2 regions of the Streptomyces sp. NPDC007945 genome follow, and region 1 is predicted to be linked to the other one. Evidence: predicted binding sites of a transcription regulator. Region 1 holds the regulator's gene; the other holds the start of a gene.
The links. The regulator HspR, encoded in region 1, represses chaperone genes until heat shock. The targets are predictions, from matches to a motif close to TTGAGNNNNNNNNNCTCAA.
Positions count from the first base shown of each region.

Region 1 (10,076 bases):
GCGGCGAGCCCACCGTCATCACGAACGCGGAGGGCGCCAGGACCACGCCGTCCGTCGTCGCCTTCGCGAAGAACGGCGAGGTGCTCGTCGGCGAGGTGGCCAAGCGCCAGGCCGTCACCAACGTCGACCGGACCATCCGGTCCGTGAAGCGCCACATGGGCACCGACTGGAAGATCGAGCTCGACGGGAAGAACTTCAACCCGCAGCAGATCTCCGCCTTCATCCTCCAGAAGCTGAAGCGCGACGCCGAGGCCTACCTGGGCGAGAAGGTCACCGACGCGGTCATCACCGTTCCGGCGTACTTCAACGACTCCGAGCGCCAGGCCACCAAGGAGGCCGGTGAGATCGCGGGCCTCAACGTCCTGCGCATCGTCAACGAGCCGACCGCGGCCGCCCTGGCCTACGGCCTCGACAAGGACGACCAGACGATCCTCGTCTTCGACCTCGGTGGCGGCACCTTCGACGTGTCCCTCCTGGAGATCGGCGACGGCGTCGTCGAGGTGAAGGCCACCAACGGCGACAACCACCTCGGTGGCGACGACTGGGACCAGCGCGTCGTCGACTACCTGGTGACCCAGTTCAAGAACGGTCACGGCGTCGACCTCTCCGCCGACAAGATGGCGCTCCAGCGTCTGCGCGAGGCGGCCGAGAAGGCGAAGATCGAGCTCTCCTCCTCGACCGAGACCTCCATCAACCTCCCGTACATCACGGCCTCCGCCGAGGGCCCGCTGCACCTGGACGAGAAGCTCACCCGCGCCCAGTTCCAGCAGCTCACCTCGGACCTCCTGGAGCGCTGCAAGGTCCCGTTCCACAACGTCATCAAGGACGCGGGCATCGCCCTCTCCGAGATCGACCACGTGGTCCTGGTCGGCGGCTCGACCCGCATGCCGGCCGTCGCCGAGCTCGTCAAGGAGCTGACCGGTGGCAACGAGGCCAACAAGGGCGTGAACCCGGACGAGGTCGTCGCCATCGGCGCCGTCCTCCAGGCCGGTGTCCTCAAGGGCGAGGTCAAGGACGTCCTGCTCCTCGACGTCACCCCGCTGTCCCTCGGCATCGAGACCAAGGGCGGCATCATGACCAAGCTCATCGAGCGCAACACCACGATCCCGACCAAGCGGTCCGAGATCTTCACGACGGCCGAGGACAACCAGCCGTCCGTGCAGATCCAGGTCTACCAGGGCGAGCGCGAGATCGCGGCGTACAACAAGAAGCTCGGCATGTTCGAGCTGACCGGCCTCCCGCCGGCCCCGCGCGGCGTCCCGCAGATCGAGGTCGCCTTCGACATCGACGCCAACGGCATCATGCACGTGACCGCGAAGGACCTGGGCACGGGCAAGGAGCAGAAGATGACCGTCACCGGCGGCTCCTCGCTGCCGAAGGACGAGGTCGACCGGATGCGCCAGGAGGCCGAGCAGTACGCGGACGAGGACCACCGTCGCCGCGAGGCCGCCGAGTCCCGCAACCAGGGCGAGGCGCTCGTCTACCAGACCGAGAAGTTCCTCAAGGACAACGAGGACAAGGTCCCGGGCGACGTGAAGTCCGAGGTCGAGGCCGCTCTCGCCGAGCTGAAGGAGAAGCTCAAGGGCGAGGACACCGCCGAGATCCGCACCGCCACCGAGAAGGTCGCGGCCGTCTCCCAGAAGCTCGGCCAGGCCCTCTACGCCGACGCCCAGGCCGCCCAGGCCGCGGGTGGCGCCGACGCCGGCCAGGCGAAGGCCGACGACGACGTGGTGGACGCCGAGATCGTCGACGACGAGCCCAAGAAGGACGGCCAGGCGTGAGCGAGGAGACTCCGGGCTTCGAGGAGAAGCCCGACGTCCCCTCCGGCGACGCCGGCGACGCCGCCGAGTCCACCGAGTCCACCGAGGACACGGCGGCCCCGGCCGGGGACGTGACGGACACGGCTCTCCTGGCGCAGCTGGACCAGGCCCGCACGGCGCTCTCCGAGCGGACCGCGGACCTCCAGCGGCTCCAGGCGGAGTACCAGAACTACCGGCGCCGGGTCGAGCGGGACCGGGTCACGGTCAAGGAGATCGCGGTCGCGAGCCTCCTGTCCGACCTGCTCCCGGTCCTCGACGACATCGGCCGGGCCCGGGAGCACGGCGAGCTCGTGGGCGGCTTCAAGTCGGTCGCCGAATCGCTGGAGACCGTGGTCGCCAAGATGGGGCTCCAGCAGTTCGGCAAGGAGGGCGAGCCCTTCGACCCGACGATCCACGAGGCCCTGATGCACTCGTACGCGCCGGACGTCACCGAGACGACCTGCGTCGCGATCCTGCAGCCGGGGTACCGGATCGGCGAGCGGACCGTCCGGCCCGCCCGGGTGGCCGTCGCCGAGCCCCAGCCGGGCGCGCAGCCCGGCGGTGCGGCGAAGGCCGAGGAGTCGGACGACTCCGAGAAGGACAGCGAGTAAGCAGCCACACCCGCGCGCGGGAGGAGGGACGTCGATGAGCACGAAGGACTTCGTCGAGAAGGACTACTACAAGGTCCTCGGCGTCCCCAAGGACGCCACCGAGGCCGAGATCAAGAAGGCGTACCGGAAGCTCGCCCGCGAGAACCATCCGGACGCCAACAAGGGCGACACCAAGGCCGAGGAGCGCTTCAAGGAGATCTCCGAGGCGAACGACGTCCTCGGCGACCCCAAGAAGCGCAAGGAGTACGACGAGGCGCGCGCCCTCTTCGGGAACGGCGGCTTCCGGGCCGGCGGGCCCGGGGCCGGCGGCTCGTTCAACTTCGACCTGGGCGACCTCTTCGGAGGCGCCCAGGGCGGGGCCGGCGGCTTCGGCGGCGGTGGCATCGGGGACGTCTTCGGAGGACTGTTCAACCGCGGCGGCGGCGCGGGTGCCCGCACCCAGCCCCGGCGCGGCCAGGACATCGAGTCCGAGGTGACGCTCAGCTTCACCGAGGCGATCGAGGGCGCGACCGTGCCCCTGCGGATGTCCAGCCAGCAGCCCTGCACGGCCTGTTCGGGCACCGGCGACAAGAACGGCACGCCGCGGGTGTGTCCGACCTGCGTCGGCACCGGCCAGGTCTCGCGCGGCAGCGGCGGCGGCTTCTCGCTGACCGACCCGTGCGTCGACTGCAAGGGCCGCGGCCTGATCGCCGAGAACCCCTGCGAGGTCTGCAAGGGCTCCGGGCGGGCCAAGTCCTCGCGGACCATGCAGGTCCGGATCCCGGCGGGCGTCTCCGACGGGCAGAAGATCCGGCTGCGCGGCAAGGGCGCCCCGGGCGAGCGCGGCGGACCCCACGGCGACCTGTTCGTCGTGGTGCACGTCGACGCCCACCCGGTCTTCGGGCGCAAGGACGACAACCTCACCGTGACGGTGCCGGTCTCCTTCGTGGAGGCGGCGCTCGGCGGCGAGGTCAAGGTCCCGACGCTCGGCGGCCCCGCGGTCACGCTCAAGCTGCCCGCGGGCACCCCGAACGGCCGGACCATGCGCGCCCGCGGCAAGGGCGCGGTCCGCAAGGACGGCACGCGCGGCGACCTGCTGGTGACGGTGGAGGTCGCGGTGCCCAAGGAACTGGACGACAAGGCCCGCGAGGCCCTGGAGACCTACCGCGAGGCGACCGCCTCGACGGACCCCAGGGCGGAGCTGTTCGAGGCGGCGAAGGGAGCCTGACGCGGTGGACGGACGCAGACGCAACCCGTACGAACTGACCGACGAGACCCCGGTGTACGTCATCTCGGTGGCGGCCCAGCTGTCGGGGCTGCATCCGCAGACCCTGCGCCAGTACGACCGCCTGGGCCTGGTCTCCCCGGACCGCACGGCCGGCCGGGGTCGGCGCTACTCGGCCCGCGACATCGAACTGCTCCGCCAGGTCCAGCAGTTGTCGCAGGACGAGGGCATCAACCTCGCCGGGATCAAGCGCATCATCGAGCTGGAGAACCAGGTCGCCGCGCTCCAGTCCCGGGTCGCCGAGCTCTCGGCGGCCGTCGACGGCGCGGCCGCCGCGATGCGCCAGCGCGAGGCCCAGGTGCACGCCTCGTACCGGCGCGACCTGGTGCCGTACACCGACGTGCAGCAGACCAGCGCCCTGGTCGTCTGGCGGCCGGCGCCGAAGCGCGGCGACTGACCCCGGCCGACGCCGGTCGGCGGCCGCCGACCGCGCCGCCGTGGACCGTTGAAGGCCCTTCCCGCTGGGAGGGGCCTTTCGCGCGTCCGGCGGTCAGATCTCGCGTTCGAGCAGGCCGGAGCGGGCGATGAGGTAGCCGAGCTGGGCGCGGCTCCCGCTGCCGAGGGTGGCCGCGAGCTTCGCTATGTGGGCCCGACAGGTGCGGACGTTCATGCCGAGCCGGCGGGCGATGGCCTCGTCGACATGGCCCTCGACGAGGAGCCGGGCGATGGAGCGCTGGACGCCGGTGATCCCGCTGAGCTGCGGCTGGTAGGTGACCGGGGCGTCCAGGGGCGTCGCCTGGAGCCAGAACTGGTCGAAGACGCCGCCGAGGTACTCCACGAGCCCCTGGTGGCGCAGTTCGAGGGCGATGGTGCGGTCGCGGCTGGCCGGGACGAAGGCGACCTTGCGGTCGACGATGATGAGCCGGTCGATGATCTCCTCCAGCGTCCGGACCTCGACCTCGGAGCCGATGCGTTCCAGGTACGCCAGGGTGATGGGCTGGTGGCGCGCGGTGTGCTGGTACAGCGTGCGCATCCGGATGCCCCGGCCGAGCAGCGGCCGCACCCGGCGGAGTGCTTCTCCGAAGGTCTGCGCGCTGCGGCCCTTCCCCGGCTGTACCGTGAGCAGCTCCGAGGTGCATGCGGCGACGGCGCGGTCCAGGCTGTCGTTGATCCGCTCCAGTCCTTCGAGGACGGTGATGGCGTGGGTCATCGAGGGGTCGCGGGCGCCGAGGGCCATGAAGGGTTCGAAGGCGTCGGCGAGGGTGACGGTCATGCGCCGGCGCTCCTGGATCTCCTTCTCCAGCGGGTCGAGGAGGCGGGCGAGGGCGGCCGTCGGAGCCACGGGGCGGAGCCATTCGGCGTCGTCGGGGTCGGGGCGCAGCAGGTCCAGGTCCATCAGGCAGGGTGCGGGCGAGATCTCGGACCGGGCGATCCGGCCTTCTCTGAGGGCCTCCGAGTAGAGCCGAGTGCCCGGTTCGCACAGGTCTGCGTGCGTGTGAGAATGCACCTTTTGGTCAGGTTCTATCCGCATACGTACACCCCCAGGCTCTTGCATTACAGGAACATGATGCATTGGGCGAGTGGTGGAAACGGCATGAGTGAGCGATCGTCGTGACTTGCGGGGGAGCAGGTAGTTACACACCTTCGAGTGAGGTTGCTCGGTCATGTCCAAGAAGCTCATACGCACCGTAGTCGGTGCCGCGCTGATGGCTGCTGCAGCTGTGGGCGCTGTCTCGATGGCCCAGGACCCGGGGTGGGGTTCGCAGACGCAGGTCGTCAGCGCCGATCCGGGCTGGGGTCTGCTGCAGTCGACGGTCGCCGATCCCGGATGGGGTGTGGCGCCGGCCGCCGACCCCGGCTGGGGGTCCGTCAGGGCATGACGGTTCCCGAAGACCCTCGTTTTCGACGCGAGATGGCGAGTGCCTACCGGTCGGGGTGGCACTTCATCGACCTCGTCACCGCGGTGCCGCGCCGTGGCGAGTCGTTGAAGGTCACCCTCTTCGGTGAGCCGATCGTCGTCGTCCGCGGGGACGACGAGGACATCCGTGCCTACCGGTGCCTCCGCCGTCCACGCGGCGCCCCCCAGCCCGTCCGCTGTGCCATCCGGTACGGCATGATCTTCGTCAACTTGGACCAGCGCGACCACCAGCCGGTCGAGGCGCGGTTCGAATCCGAGACCATCTCCGCCACCCCCCGCAGTGCCTGAGCGATCCCCCCGTCGTTGTAGATCGCCCAGGTGCTTCCCCCACACAACGGCGCCATCGCGGACCTGAACCGCGATGGCGCCGTTGTGCTTTTCCGGGGCGGTTCCCGCAGGAGGGCGCGGGCGCGAGGGGTCAGGCGCGGCCCATCGCCCGGGTGAGGGCGATCTCGATGACGACCCGGTCGGGGTTGGGCGTCGGGGTGCGGCCGTAGCGCTCGGCGTAGCGCGCCACCGCGTCGGCGACCTCCGACGCCTCCGCGCGGATCCGGGCGACGCCCTCCAGGGTGGCCCAGCGCCCCTTGTCGACCTGGCAGACCGCGACCCGCGCGCCCTCCGCGCCCGCCGCCAGGACGTTGGCGACCTTCCGGCTGTTCTTGTTGGTGATGACCCGCGCCAGGCCGTGCTCGGGGTCGTACGTGACGCCGACGGCCACCACGTGCGGGGTGCCGTCCGGGCGCGGGGTGGTCAGCGTGCACATGTGGTACTCGCGCCAGAAGCTGAGGTACGAGTCCGGGGGGTTCCTCGGGTCAGTCGCCATGCCCGGAAACTACCCCCGGCGTTCGCCCCGCCGATACCTTGAGCGGAATAGACTCAACTTTATGTACGCTGTATGAGTCAGAGAAGTAAGAAGGACCCAGAGGACCACACCCAGGAGGAGACCCCGCACGTGGACGCAGAACTGACCAACAGGAGCCGGGACGCGCTGAACGCGGCGAGCAGCCGCGCCGTGTCCCAGGGGCACGCCGACCTGACCCCCGCACATCTTCTTCTGGCGCTGCTGGCCGGTCAGGACAACGAGAACATCACCGATCTGCTCGCCGCCGTCGAGGCCGACCAGGCCGCCGTCCGCACCGGGGCCGAGCGGCTGCTCGCCGCCCTGCCCAGCGTGACCGGCTCTACCGTCGCGCCGCCGCAGCCGAACCGCGAGCTGCTCGCCGTCATCGCGGACGCCGCCGAGCGCGCCAAGAAGCTCGGTGACGAGTTCCTGTCCACGGAGCACCTGCTCATCGGCCTCGCCGCCAAGGGCGGGCAGGCCGGCCAGGTCCTCGACCGGCAGGGCGCCACCGCCCGCCGGCTCCAGGACGCCTTCGAGAAGTCCCGGGGAGGGCGCCGCGTGACCACCGCCGACCCGGAGGGCTCGTACAAGGCCCTGGAGAAGTTCGGCACCGACTTCACCGCCGCCGCCCGCGAGGGCAAGCTCGACCCGGTGATCGGCCGCGACCACGAGATCCGGCGGGTCGTCCAGGTCCTCTCCCGGCGCACCAAGAACAACCCGGTCCTCATCGGCGAGCCCGGCGTCGGCAAGACCGCCGTCGTCGAGGGCCTCGCCCAGCGGATCGTGAAGGGCGACGTCCCGGAGTCGCTGCGGAACAAGCGGCTCGTCTCCCTGGACCTCGGCGCGATGGTCGCCGGCGCGAAGTACCGCGGCGAGTTCGAGGAGCGCCTGAAGACCGTCCTCTCCGAGATCAAGGAGAGCGACGGCCAGATCATCACCTTCATCGACGAACTGCACACCGTCGTCGGGGCCGGCGCCGGCGGCGACTCCGCCATGGACGCCGGCAACATGCTGAAGCCGATGCTGGCCCGCGGCGAGCTCCGCATGGTCGGCGCCACCACCCTCGACGAGTACCGCGAGCGCATCGAGAAGGACCCCGCCCTGGAGCGCCGCTTCCAGCAGGTCCTGGTCGCCGAGCCGTCCGTCGAGGACACCGTCGCCATCCTCCGCGGCCTCAAGGGCCGGTACGAGGCCCACCACAAGGTGCAGATCAACGACTCCGCCCTGGTGGCCGCCGCGACCCTCTCCGACCGGTACATCACCTCCCGCTTCCTCCCCGACAAGGCCATCGACCTCGTCGACGAGGCCGCCTCCCGGCTCCGCATGGAGATCGACTCCTCCCCGGTCGAGATCGACGAGCTCCAGCGCTCCGTCGACCGGCTCCGCATGGAGGAGCTGGCCCTCGCCAAGGAGACCGACCCGGCCAGCGTCCAGCGCCTGGAGAAGCTCCGCCGCGACCTCGCCGACCGCGAGGAGGAGCTGCGCGGCCTCACCGCCCGCTGGGAGAAGGAGAAGCAGTCCCTCAACCGCGTCGGCGAGCTGAAGGAACGGCTCGACGAGACCCGCGGCCGGGCCGAGCGCGCCCAGCGCGACGGCGACTTCGACACCGCCTCCAAGCTGCTCTACGGCGAGATCCCCACCCTGGAGCGCGAGCTCGCGGAGGCCACCGAGGCCGAGCGCGAGGTCCAGAAGGACACCATGGTCAAGGAGGAGGTCGGACCCGACGACATCGCCGACGTCGTCGGCGCCTGGACCGGCATCCCCGCCGGCCGCCTGCTGGAGGGCGAGACCCAGAAGCTGCTCCGCATGGAGGACGAGCTGGGCCGCCGGCTCATCGGCCAGACCGAGGCCGTCCGGGCCGTCTCCGACGCGGTGCGCCGCACCCGCGCCGGGATCGCCGACCCCGACCGGCCCACCGGCTCCTTCCTCTTCCTCGGCCCCACCGGCGTCGGCAAGACCGAGCTGGCGAAGGCGCTCGCCGACTTCCTCTTCGACGACGAGCGGGCCATGGTCCGCATCGACATGTCGGAGTACTCCGAGAAGCACTCCGTCGCCCGTCTGGTCGGCGCGCCCCCCGGCTACGTCGGCTACGAGGAGGGCGGCCAGCTCACCGAGGCCGTCCGCCGCCGCCCGTACAGCGTCGTCCTGCTCGACGAGGTGGAGAAGGCGCACCCGGAGGTCTTCGACATCCTGCTCCAGGTCCTCGACGACGGCCGGCTCACCGACGGCCAGGGCCGCACGGTCGACTTCCGCAACACCATCCTGATCCTCACCTCCAACCTGGGCAGCCAGTACCTGGTGGAGCCGACGACCTCGGACGAGGTGAAGAAGGAGCAGGTCCTGGAGGTCGTCCGGGCCAGTTTCAAGCCGGAGTTCCTGAACCGCCTCGACGACCTGGTGGTCTTCTCGGCGCTCGACCGCGCCGAGCTGGGCCGCATCGCCCGCCTCCAGATCGACCGGCTCGCCAAGCGGCTCGCCGACCGCCGGCTCACCCTGGACGTCACCCCGGAGGCCCTGGAGTGGCTGGCCGAGGAGGGCAACGACCCCGCCTACGGCGCCCGCCCGCTGCGCCGCCTCATCCAGACGGCCATCGGGGACCGCCTCGCCAAGGAGATCCTGGCCGGAGAGGTCCGCGACGGCGACACCGTCCGCGTGGACCGCTTCGAGGACGGGCTGATCGTCGGGCGGGCCGGGTAGGGCCATGGGTGCGGATCCTGTCAGCCCGCAGCGGATCCGCACCGGCGGGGCTTGCCACGGACCGGCCGGTATGGGAGAGGATGGCGACATCCGTACGAAGGGAAATTCACGGTGAGCATCGACCCGTCCTCGATTCCGAATTTCGGGGGACAGCCCCAGCCCCAGGCAGGACCGGCGGGCCCCGTCGTCCCCGACCAGGACCTGGTGAAGCAGCTCCTGGAGCAGATGGAGCTCAAGTACGTCGTCGACGACGAGGGTGACCTCGCGGCGCCGTGGGAGGACTTCCGCACCTACTTCATGTTCCGCGGCGAGAACGAGCAGCAGGTGTTCTCGGTGCGCACGTTCTACGACCGTCCGCACTCGGCCGACGACCGCGTCAAGATCCTCGACGCGATCGACGACTGGAACCGGCGCACCCTGTGGCCGAAGGTCTACACCCACCTGCACGAGGAGGAGGACGGCTCCGCCACCCTCCGTCTCATCGGTGAGGCCCAGATGCTGATCGGCACCGGCGTCGCCCTGGAGCACTTCGTGTCCTCCACGGTGAGCTGGGTCCGCGCCTCCATCGAGTTCGACAAGTGGATCGTCGAGCAGTTCGGGCTGGCCTCCGCGGAGGAGAAGTCCGAGGGCGACGAGGCCTGAGCCCCGTCACCGGCACGGCCGGAAGCCGGGTCCCCGCACGGGGACCCGGCTTCCGGCGTTCTCAGCCCAGCCGCTTCAGCCGGGAGACCGCCTCCTCCAGGACGTCGGTCCGCTTGCAGAACGCGAAGCGGACGAAGGGGGCGCCGGCCTCGCGGTGGTCGTAGAAGACCGCGTTCGGGATGGCGACGACCCCGGCCCGCTCCGGCAGCGAGCGGCAGAAGGCGAAGCCGTCGTCGGCGCCGAGGGGGCGGATGTCGGTGGTGACGAAGTACGTGCCGCGCGGGCGGTAGACCTCGAAGCCGGCCTCCGCGAGGCCCTCGCTCAGCAGGTCCCGCTTGGCCTGGAGGTCGGCGCGCAGCCCGTC
Region 1 covers NZ_JBIBJV010000003.1:476,100-486,175, forward strand. The annotation lists gene dnaK (molecular chaperone DnaK) at 1-1,781, shown strand, start outside; gene grpE (nucleotide exchange factor GrpE) at 1,778-2,410, shown strand; gene dnaJ (molecular chaperone DnaJ) at 2,445-3,617, shown strand; gene ACFZCF_RS13030 (heat shock protein transcriptional repressor HspR) at 3,622-4,071, shown strand; gene ACFZCF_RS13035 (helix-turn-helix transcriptional regulator) at 4,165-5,145, opposite strand; gene ACFZCF_RS13040 (hypothetical protein) at 5,279-5,494, shown strand; gene ACFZCF_RS13045 ((2Fe-2S)-binding protein) at 5,491-5,820, shown strand; gene ACFZCF_RS13050 (pyridoxamine 5'-phosphate oxidase family protein) at 5,951-6,355, opposite strand; gene clpB (ATP-dependent chaperone ClpB) at 6,485-9,070, shown strand; gene ACFZCF_RS13060 (YbjN domain-containing protein) at 9,182-9,712, shown strand; gene ACFZCF_RS13065 (pyridoxal phosphate-dependent aminotransferase) at 9,774-10,076, opposite strand, start outside.

Region 2 (10,076 bases), on a different contig from region 1:
CCGTGCCGCCCTTGTTGATGACGTCCTGCTTGGCGCGGACGACACCCTCCAGGACCGGGTCGACCGCCTCCAGGTGGGAGGGGTTGGCGACCAGGGAGACCTTGATCTCCTCGCCGTCGAGACCGGTGAAGGTGCCCTCGGCGCCCAGGTGGTACTTGACGTCGCCGGAGCCGTGCATCGACTTCGGGTCGAGGTTGCCCTCGAACTCGCGGAAGATCTGCGCGTACGACTTGCCGACGATGTTCGCGAGGACGTTGAGGCGGCCGCGGTGGGCCATGCCGATGACGACCTCGTCCAGGCGGGACTCGGCGGCGGAGTCGATGACCGCGTCGAGCAGCGGGATGACGGACTCGCCGCCCTCCAGGGAGAAGCGCTTCTGGCCGACGTACTTCGTCTGCAGGAAGGTCTCGAAGGCCTCGGCGGCGTTCAGGCGGCGGAGGATGCGGAGCTGCTCCTCGCGCTCCACGCGCGCGTGGGGACGCTCGACGCGGTCCTGAATCCACTTGCGCTGCTTCGGGTCCTGGATGTGCATGAACTCGATGCCGGTGGTGCGGCAGTACGAGTCGCGCAGCACGCCGAGGATGTCGCGGAGCTTCATCATCGACTTGCCGGCGAAGCCGCCGACCGCGAACTCCCGCTCCAGGTCCCACAGGGTGAGGCCGTGCTCGGTGATGTCCAGGTCGGGGTGCTTGCGCTGCTTGTACTCCAGCGGGTCGGTGTCGGCCATGACGTGGCCGCGGACCCGGTAGGAGTGGATGAGCTCGAAGACGCGGGCGGCCTTGGTGACGTCGTCGTCGTGCGAGGCGTCGATGTCCTTGAGCCAGCGGACCGGCTCGTAGGGGATCCGCAGCGACTTGAAGATGTCGTCGTAGAAGCCCTGCTCGCCGAGGAGGAAGTTGGCGACGATGCGCAGGAACTCGCCGGACGCGGCGCCCTGGATGACCCGGTGGTCGTAGGTCGACGTCAGGGTCATGACCTTGGAGATGCCGAGCTTGTTCAGGGTGTCCTGGGAGGTGCCCTGGAACTCCGCCGGGTAGTCCATCGAGCCGACGCCCATGATGACCGACTGTCCGGGCATCAGGCGGGGGACGGAGTGGACGGTGCCGAGGCCGCCGGGGTTGGTCAGCGAGACCGTGACGCCGGTGAAGTCCTCCATCGTCAGCTTGCCCACGCGGGCGCGCTTCACGATGTCCTCGTACGCCTGCCAGAACTCGAAGAAGTTGAGCGTCTCCGCCTTCTTGATGCCGGCGACGACGAGCTGGCGGTCGCCGTTCGGCTTCACCAGGTCGATGGCGAGACCGAAGTTCACGTGCTCCGGCTTGACCAGGGTCGGCTTGCCGTCCTTCTCCGCGAAGGAGTAGTTCATCGACGGCATGGCCTTGATGGCCTGCACCATGGCGTAGCCGATGAGGTGGGTGAAGGAGATCTTCCCGCCCCGGGCGCGCTTCAGGTGGTTGTTGATGACGATCCGGTTGTCGAAGAGCAGCTTCACCGGGACGGCGCGGACGGACGTGGCCGTCGGCATCTCCAGCGAGGCGTTCATGTTCTTCGCGACGGCGGCGGCCGGGCCGCGGAGCGTGATCAGCTCGGGGCCGGCGGGCGCCTCGGCGGCCGGGGCGGGCGCGGCGGCCGGGGCCGGCTTCGCGGCTGCCGGAGCGGCCGCGGCGGGCTTCGCCGGGGCAGCGGCGGCGGGAGCCGGGGCGGCGGCCGGAGCCGGAGCGGCCGGAGCGGCCGGGGCGGGCACGGCGGCGGCCTGAGCGGCAGGTGCGGCCTGTGCGGGGCCCGCCTGCGGCGCCGAGGGCGCGGCCGTGGTGGTGGCGGCCGGGGCGGACGGGGTCTCCGCCGCACCCGGCTTGTAGTCGGCGAAGAAGTCCCACCAGGCACGATCGACCGAATTCGGGTCCTGGAGGTACTGCTGGTAGATCTCGTCGACGAGCCACTCATTGGCGCCGAAGGCGGCTGCGGGGCTCACGCCACGCCCGTCTTGGTCGGCCGGGGAGCTCGGGGTACTGGGGGACTGAGACGACACGGCGGCAACCGCCCTCTTCCGCTTCGCAAGGTGATGGACAGCGGAAATAAAGGCTACGCCTGTCCGGCCGGGACGTGCAGGCCGGGCACTCCAACGTCGTGCAAGTCACACTTGACGGCGTGTTTCGATGCCATGAATGGCGGGAAACAACCGTGGTTCCGCTTCTGTGAGGGTACGGAAAAGCCCGGGCTGCGGCCTCCTTCGGCCGCTCCCTGACCACGTCTGCCCGTGAACACGCAGAACGTTCGCTTCCGGTTCGAACCCTACGTCAATCGAGAAGGGGAAGGCTGCCTGGAAGAGTGACCCGGATCCGGCATCCACGTGAGGATTCGGCCACGCCGATCCCGCCACCGTGGAGATCCACCGCCCAGCGCGCGATCGCCAGGCCGAGCCCCGTGCCGCCGTCGCTCCCCGGCCCCTGCCGGTCCGGCGCCGTGCCCCGGTTGAACCGCTCGAAGACCTTGTGCCGCTCCGACTCCGGGATGCCGGGACCCTCGTCCTCCACCAGCAGCTCCAGCGACTCCGGGTACGGGCCGCGCCGGGCCCGCACCGTCACGCGACCGTGCGGCGGCGAGTGCTTCACCGCGTTGTCGATCAGGTTCGCCATCACCTGGTGCAGCCGCTCCACGTCCGCGCACGCCGTCAGGTCGGACGGCGACACGTCCAGGTGCAGGTGCACGTCCGTGCGCCGGTGCAGACCGGACGTCGACGGCAGCCCGCGCTGAGCGGCGGCCAGGTTCGCCTCCCGCAGGACCCCGGACAGATAGGGCCACACCTCGAAACGGCGCGCCCGCAGCTGGACGACACCGTTGTCGAGCCGCGACAGGTCGAGCAGCGTCTCCACGAGCCGGCCCAGCCGCTCCGTCTGCTTCAGCGCCGAGCGCATCGTCTCCGGATCGGCCTCCGAGACCCCGTCGACCACGTTCTCGAGGACGGCCCGCAGTGCCGCGATCGGCGTGCGCAGCTCGTGCGAGACATTGGCGACCAGCTCCTTGCGGTGCCGGTCCACCGCCTCCAGGTCGTCCGCCATGCGGTTGATCGTCGAGGCCAGGTCGCCCAGCTCGTCGCGCCGGTCGGCGCCCCGCACCCGCCGCGAGAAGTCGCCCCGCGAGATCGACCCCGCCACCGTGTTCATCTCGTCCAGCGGCGCCGTCAGCGACTGCGCCACGAACTGGGTGATGAGCAGCGTCGCGATCATCGCGAAGATCGTGATGTACCGGAACTCGGTGGACGTGCGGATCGCCACCAGGGCCAGTCCCGAGGTCAGCAGCACCGCCCCGACGACCAGCGCCCCCAGCTTCGTCTTGATCGAGATCGCGATCCGGCGCCTGGACCCCCCCGGGCGCCGCGCCGGCCGGTTCACGACGCCGGGGTCTCCAGCGCGTATCCGACACCGTGCACCGTGCGGATCCGCTCGGCGCCGATCTTCCGGCGCAGGGCCTTGATGTGGCTGTCCACGGTCCGGGTGCCGGAGGCGTCCGCCCAGTCCCACACCTCGGCGAGCAGCTGCTCCCGGGAGAGCACCGCGCGGGGGGTGCCGGCGAGACAGACCAGCAGGTCGAACTCGGTCGGGGTGAGGTGCACGTCCTCGGTCCGCACCCGCACCCGGCGCTGCGCGTGGTCGATCTCCAGGTCGCCCAGGCGCAGGGTCCCGCTGCGGGGGGTCACGGCGGCGAGCGCCGCCCGCTCCACCCGGCGCAGCAGCACGTGGACCCGGGCGGCCAGCTCGCGCATGGAGAAAGGCTTCGTCATGTAGTCGTCGGCGCCGACGCCGAGCCCGACCAGCATGTCGGTCTCGTCGTCCCGGGCGGTGAGCATCAGCACCGGCACCGGGCGCCGGGCCTGCACGCGCCGGCAGACCTCCAGGCCGTCGAAGCCGGGCAGCATCACGTCGAGGACCATCAGGTCCGGCTGCCAGGCCTCGGCGGCCTCCACGGCCGCGGGGCCGTCGGTGGCCGTCTGCACCAGGAAGCCCTCGGCGCGCAGCCGGGCGGAGACCGCCTCCACGATCGTCGCGTCGTCCTCGACGACCAGGACGCGCCGCTGGGCCCCCGGAGTGGCCGCACCCTGATGACCGGTGTGTGTCTGCTCCATTGCCCCGCCTCGCGTCGCCGATGTCGGTGCAGCAGCCTAGAGGTAGCCGCGGCGTCCCGGCTACGCAGGCCTGATGCCGAGGTGGACCACGTCGGGGACGCCCCGGGCAACCGCGACCTCTTCGGTCCGTACCCCGCTGAATCCGGCATTCCGCAAGGACTCCTCGAAATCGGCGGACGGCCGCGCCGACCACACGGCGAGCACGCCGCCGGGGTTCAGACGGGCGGCGCAGAACGCCAAACCCCATGAGCCGTAAAGGGATTCGTTGTCCTGGGTGACGGTCCAGTCCGGGCCGTTGTCGATGTCCAGGCAGAGCGCGTCGTAGGTGTCGGCGGTGGTCTCCAGGTACGTCACGAGGTCCGTGTGCAGGATCACGGTCCGCTCGTCGGCGAGCGCGCGGCCGGACAGCGAGGCGAGCGGGCCGCCGCGGTGCCAGTCGATGATCGCGTCCTCCCGCTCCACCACCGCGATCCGGCCCCAGCGCGGGTCGGCGGCGGCGTGCGCCAGCGAGAAGCCGACGCCGAGCCCGCCGATCAGGACGGACGCGCCCACGCGCGCGTGCTCGGGCAGCGCCGCCATGGCCGCGTCCACGAGCAGCCGCTCCGAGCGCCCGTCGGAGGTGTCCATCAGGAACGTGCCGTTGGCGATGATCTCGAAGTCGGTGCGGTCCCCGGTGTCGCGGCGCCGCAGGACGACTTCGCCGTACGGACCCTCGCGGCGGTCGAGGGTGACGGGGGTGTTCATGGGCGGTCACTCCGCTTCTCGTCGTGTCGGTACGGGGCGTCCCGGCCATCCTCGCGGAGCACGGGCGCGCGGGACAAACACGTTGTGGAGTCACGGGGTGACGCTGGGGTGGGCGGACGAGGGCGCCGCGGGCGGGCGCCGCGCGGCTCAGGGCGCCGTGGGCGGGCCGCCCTCCGGGAGGGCGTCGAAGACGCGCTGGAGGGCGGCGGGGCGCTCGCCGTCGCCCGCGACGACCGTCCGGTCGTGGTACGTCACCGTGTACTGGAAGCCGTCGAAGACCGGCCGCTCGCTCGGCCGCTCGGGCACGCGCGCGTAGGCGGGGTCCTCCAGTGCGGCCCGCAGCCCGGCGAGCCCTGCGGCGTCCATCCGCCCCGTCCGTGGCTCCCCGCCCCGGGAGCGCAGGGTCCACGACCCGTCCTCCCGCACCGTGAGCCGGTTGTCCACGCCGGCGAATCCGCCGCTCACCGCGACCTCCACCAGGACGGCCCCGGAGCGCGGCTCGGTCGTCCGGGCCGAGGGGTCCGTGCTCGACCCGCTCTTCCCGCCGCCCGGCTCCGGCGGCACGTCGGCGTCCGCGCACCCGCCCACGCCCAGCACCAGCGCCGCCACGACCCCCGGCACCGCGCCCCACACCCGTCGCCGCCTCACCGCATGCTCCATGCGCCGAGCATGCCCGTCCCCGGCCCCCGCCGCAGCCGGAACACGCCACGCACCGGCCCCACGGGGCGGAGCCTCCGCGGCGCCATCCGTCCCACCGGCGGATTCGGCGCTCCCACGTGCGGCGATCCGGTGATCGCTCACAGCGAACAAGACGCGGGGAACATTCGCGGGCTCACATGCATTGAGTCGGCATAACTCAACTTGACTGCCGAAGGGGAGATCATGGCTTCTGAGTCCAAGCCGTCCGCACCGCTGACGCTGCCCGTGCTGCCGCTCGACGACGAGGTCGTGCTGCCCGGGATGGTGGTTCCGCTCGACCTCTCCGACAACGACGTGCGGGCCGCGGTCGAGGCCGCGCAGGCCGCGGCCAAGGGCAGCGGCGTGAAGCCGCGGGTGCTGCTGGTGCCGCGCGTGGACGGGACGTACGCCGGGACCGGCGTGCTCGGGATCGTCGAGCAGGTCGGCCGGCTGTCCGACGGCGACCCGGGGGCGCTCATCCGCGGCATCGGACGGGTGCGGATCGGGGCCGGGACGACCGGGCCCGGCGGGGCGCTGTGGGTCGAGGGGACCGTCGTCGAGGAGACCGTGCCCGACCCGCTGCCCGGCGCCGTGACCGAGCTGGTCACCGAGTACAAGGCGCTCGCCACCACCTGGCTCAAGAAGCGCGGCGCCTGGCAGGTCGTGGACCGGGTGCAGCAGATCGACGGCGTCGGCGCGCTCGCCGACAACTCCGGGTACTCGCCCTTCCTCACCGTCGAGCAGAAGGTGGCGCTCCTGGAGACCACCGACCCCGTCGCCCGCCTCAAGCTCGCCACCGCCCAGCTCCGCGAGCACCTCGCCGAGCAGGAGGTCGCCGAGACCATCGCCAAGGACGTCCAGGAGGGCGTCGACAAGCAGCAGCGCGAGTTCCTGCTCCGCCGCCAGCTCGAAGCCGTCCGCAAGGAGCTGCGCGAGCTCAACGGCGAGAAGGAGGGCGAGGAGTCCGACGACTACCGCGCCCGCGTCGAGGCCGCGGACCTCCCCGAGTCCGTCCGCGAGGCCGCCCTCAAGGAGGTCGACAAGCTGGAGCGGTCCAGCGACCAGTCGCCCGAGGGCTCCTGGATCCGGACATGGCTCGACACCGTCCTCGAACTGCCGTGGAACGAGCGGACCGAGGACCGCTACGACATCCAGGGCGCCAAGGACGTCCTGGACGCCGAGCACGCCGGCCTGGAGGACGTGAAGGAACGCATCACCGAGTACCTGGCCGTCCGCAAGCGGCGCGCCGAGCGCGGGCTCGGCGTCGTCGGCGGCCGCCGCGGCGGAGCCGTCCTCGCCCTCGTCGGGCCGCCCGGCGTCGGCAAGACCAGCCTCGGCGAGTCCGTCGCCCACGCCATGGGCCGGAAGTTCGTGCGCGTCGCCCTCGGCGGCGTCCGCGACGAGGCCGAGATCCGCGGCCACCGGCGCACCTACGTCGGCGCCCTGCCCGGCCGGATCGTCCGCGCGATCAAGGAGGCCGGGTCCATGAACCCCGTCGTCCTCCTCGACGAGATCGACAAGGTCGGCTCCGACTTCCGCGGCGACCCCGCCGCGGCCCTCCTCGAAGTCCTCGACCCGGCGCAGAACCACACCTTCCGCGACCACTACCTGGAGGTCGAGCTCGACCTCAGCGACGTGGTCTTCCTCGCCACCGCCAACGTGCTCGAAGCCATCCCCGAGGCCCTGCTCGACCGCATGGAGCTGGTCCGCCTCGACGGCTACACCGAGGACGAGAAGGTCGTCATCGCCCGCGACCACCTGCTGCCCCGGCAGCTGGAGCGGGCCGGCCTGGAGACCGGCGAGGTGACGATCGACGAGGCCGCGCTGCGCAAGCTGGCCGGCGAGTACACCCGCGAGGCCGGCGTCCGCACCCTGGAGCGGGCCGTCGCCCGGCTGCTCCGCAAGGTGACGGCCCAGCACGAACTCGGCGACCGCGAGCTGCCGTTCACGGTCACGCCCGAGGACCTGCGGGACCTCATCGGGCGCCCGCACCACGTGCCCGAGTCCGCCCAGGACCCGTCCGAGCGGCGCACCGCCGTCCCCGGCGTGGCCACCGGACTCGCGGTGACCGGCGCAGGCGGCGACGTCCTCTTCGTGGAGGCGTCCCTCGCCGACCCGGAGACCGGCGGCGCCGGGCTGACCCTCACCGGCCAGCTGGGCGACGTGATGAAGGAGTCCGCGCAGATCGCGCTCTCCTTCCTCCGCTCGCACGGCGCGGAGCTGGAGCTGCCCGTCACCGGCCTCAAGGACCGGAGCGTGCACATCCACTTCCCGGCGGGCGCGGTCCCGAAGGACGGCCCGAGCGCGGGCATCACGATGACGACCGCGCTGGCGTCGCTGCTCAGCGGCCGGCTCGTCCGCACCGACGTGGCCATGACCGGCGAGGTCTCCCTCACCGGCCGGGTGCTGCCGATCGGCGGCCTGAAGCAGAAGCTGCTCGCAGCGCACCGGGCGGGCATCACCACCGTGGTCATCCCCAAGCGGAACGAGGCCGACCTGGACGACGTCCCGGCCGAGGTCCTGGAGAAGCTGGAGGTCCACCCGGTGACCGACGTCCGCCAGGTCCTGGAGATCGCCCTGGCCCCGGCGGAGGTCCCGGTCCCGGTGGCCGCCTGATCCACCCCGGCCCCGCCGAGGCCCCCGGTACGCGCGCGTACCGGGGGCCTCCGGCGTCCACGGCCGGGGCGGTACGGCCCTTCACGGCCGGCGCCGTGCAGGCCCGTTCCCGCGTGGGGGGCGTACGGTCGCCACGACCCAGCGCCGTCCGACCGTTCCGGCCCGGGGGCCGTACGACCGTTCCGACCCGGGGGCCGTACGACCGTTCCGACCCAAGGGCCGTACGGCTGTTCCTGCCTGGAGGGCCGTACGGCTGTCTACGACCCCGACGCCGTACGACCGTTTCCCCGTGGGGCCCTAAGGCCGTCGCGCCCCCGGTGCCGTAGGCCGTTCCCGCCCGGGGCCCGTACGGCCGTCCACGACCCCGGGCGCGTGCGGACGCTCACGCCGGGGTCGTGCGGCGGACGGCTTCGACGATCACCGAGGCCAGGGTCGGGTCCCCGGCGCGGGCGGCCCGTTGGAGGTCCGCGCCGGTGCCTCGGGCGAGGAGGCGCGCCACGCCCGCCTCGGCGCGCTCCCGGTCGCCCGCGTCCTCCAGGGCGGGGCGCACGTGGTCGAGCAGCGCGTGCAGGACCTCGCCGGCCGGGCGCGGCCGCCAGCTGCGCGGGTCGAGCAGCTCGCCGCCGAGGCCGTACCGGCTGGCCCGCCAGGCCGCGAGCCGCAGCACGACCGTCGAGACCGGGTCGGGGAGCCGGCCCCGCCGCCACTCCCGGGCCGCGGTCTCGACCAGCGCGCGGCTCAGCACCGCGAGCAGGACCGTGTCCTCCAGGTCCAGGCAGACGTCGCCGACCCGGATCTCCACGGTCGGGTAGCGACGGGAGAGCCGGGCGTCGAAGTAGACCATGTGGTCGTCGATCAGCACGTCGCTGGCGAGCATCTCGCGCGTGGTCCGCTCGTACGCCTCCACGTCCCCGTACAGCTCGCTCGGGCCGGACATCGGCCAGCGCTGCCACAGCTGGTGGCGCCAGCTGGCGTATCCGGTGTCGACGCCCTGGAAGTAGGGGGAGTTGGCGCTGAGCGCGAGGAGCGGGGCGAGCCAGGGGCGGATCCGGTCCAGGACGCCCACGCCCTCCTCGGCCGAGGCGAGGTGGACGTGGACGTGGCAGGCGCAGGCGAACTCCTCGTCGACGAGGTGGGCGTACCGGTCGTGGATCCGGCGGTACCGCTCGTCGGGGGTGAGCAGCGGACCGAAGTCCATGGGCGCGGTGGCGAGGGCCGCGACCGCCACCCCGGCCTCCTCGGCGGCGGCCGCGGCCGCGCGCCTGGCCCGGCGCAGCTGGTCGGCGAGCTGGGCGGTGGTGGTGCAGGGGGTCGTGCCGATCTCCAGCTGCTCGGCGTACAGCTCGGGCTTCGCCGGTTCCGGTGCCTCGCCGCGGCGGGGCCCGGCGTCGGCGTGCCAGGCGGCGATCTCGGTGACGGTGCCGGAGAGGGGCTGGGGGAGTCCGGTGTCGGGATCGACCAGGAGGAGCTCCTCCTCCACCCCGAACGTGCGCAGCCCTTCCCCGCGGTGGTAGACCCACCGCTGCTGGTTCCGCATGGAGCGCTCTCCTTCACGGGCGGACGGTGGTGCGGACGGCCGTTCGAACAGAGCTTTCACCAAGGCTGTCCACGAACGTCCCGTCTTCCACCCGTCCCGGTGCAGATGGCGCGAAAACGCCCCCCGGAGCGGGCTCCGGGGGGCGGGGCGGGAGGGGGGCGAGCAACCCTCGGGGGCCGGGGCCTTCCCCGGGGGCCGCCGGAGGGGCGGGGCGGCCCCGTGCCGCGCCCGCCTCCCGCCGGGCCTCCGGCTCCTAGGAGCCGGAGGAGCCGGAGGAGCCGCGGCGGCGGCCCAGGAGGAGGCTGCCCGCGCCGAAGACGGCGAGCGCGCCGGCGCCGGCCAGGGCCATCGGCAGCGGGGAGGCGGGTGCGGCGGAGG
Region 2 covers NZ_JBIBJV010000002.1:435,196-445,271, reverse strand. The annotation lists gene ACFZCF_RS07280 (multifunctional oxoglutarate decarboxylase/oxoglutarate dehydrogenase thiamine pyrophosphate-binding subunit/dihydrolipoyllysine-residue succinyltransferase subunit) at 1-2,029, opposite strand, end outside; gene ACFZCF_RS07275 (ATP-binding protein) at 2,298-3,392, opposite strand; gene ACFZCF_RS07270 (response regulator transcription factor) at 3,389-4,123, opposite strand; gene ACFZCF_RS07265 (spermidine synthase) at 4,184-4,867, opposite strand; gene ACFZCF_RS07260 (hypothetical protein) at 5,015-5,527, opposite strand; gene lon (endopeptidase La) at 5,750-8,161, shown strand; gene ACFZCF_RS07250 (glutamate--cysteine ligase) at 8,544-9,698, opposite strand; gene ACFZCF_RS07245 (lytic polysaccharide monooxygenase) at 9,952-10,076, opposite strand, start outside.
Region 2: a site for HspR is predicted at 5,709-5,727, ahead of lon (endopeptidase La). Genes of this name have one in related genera too.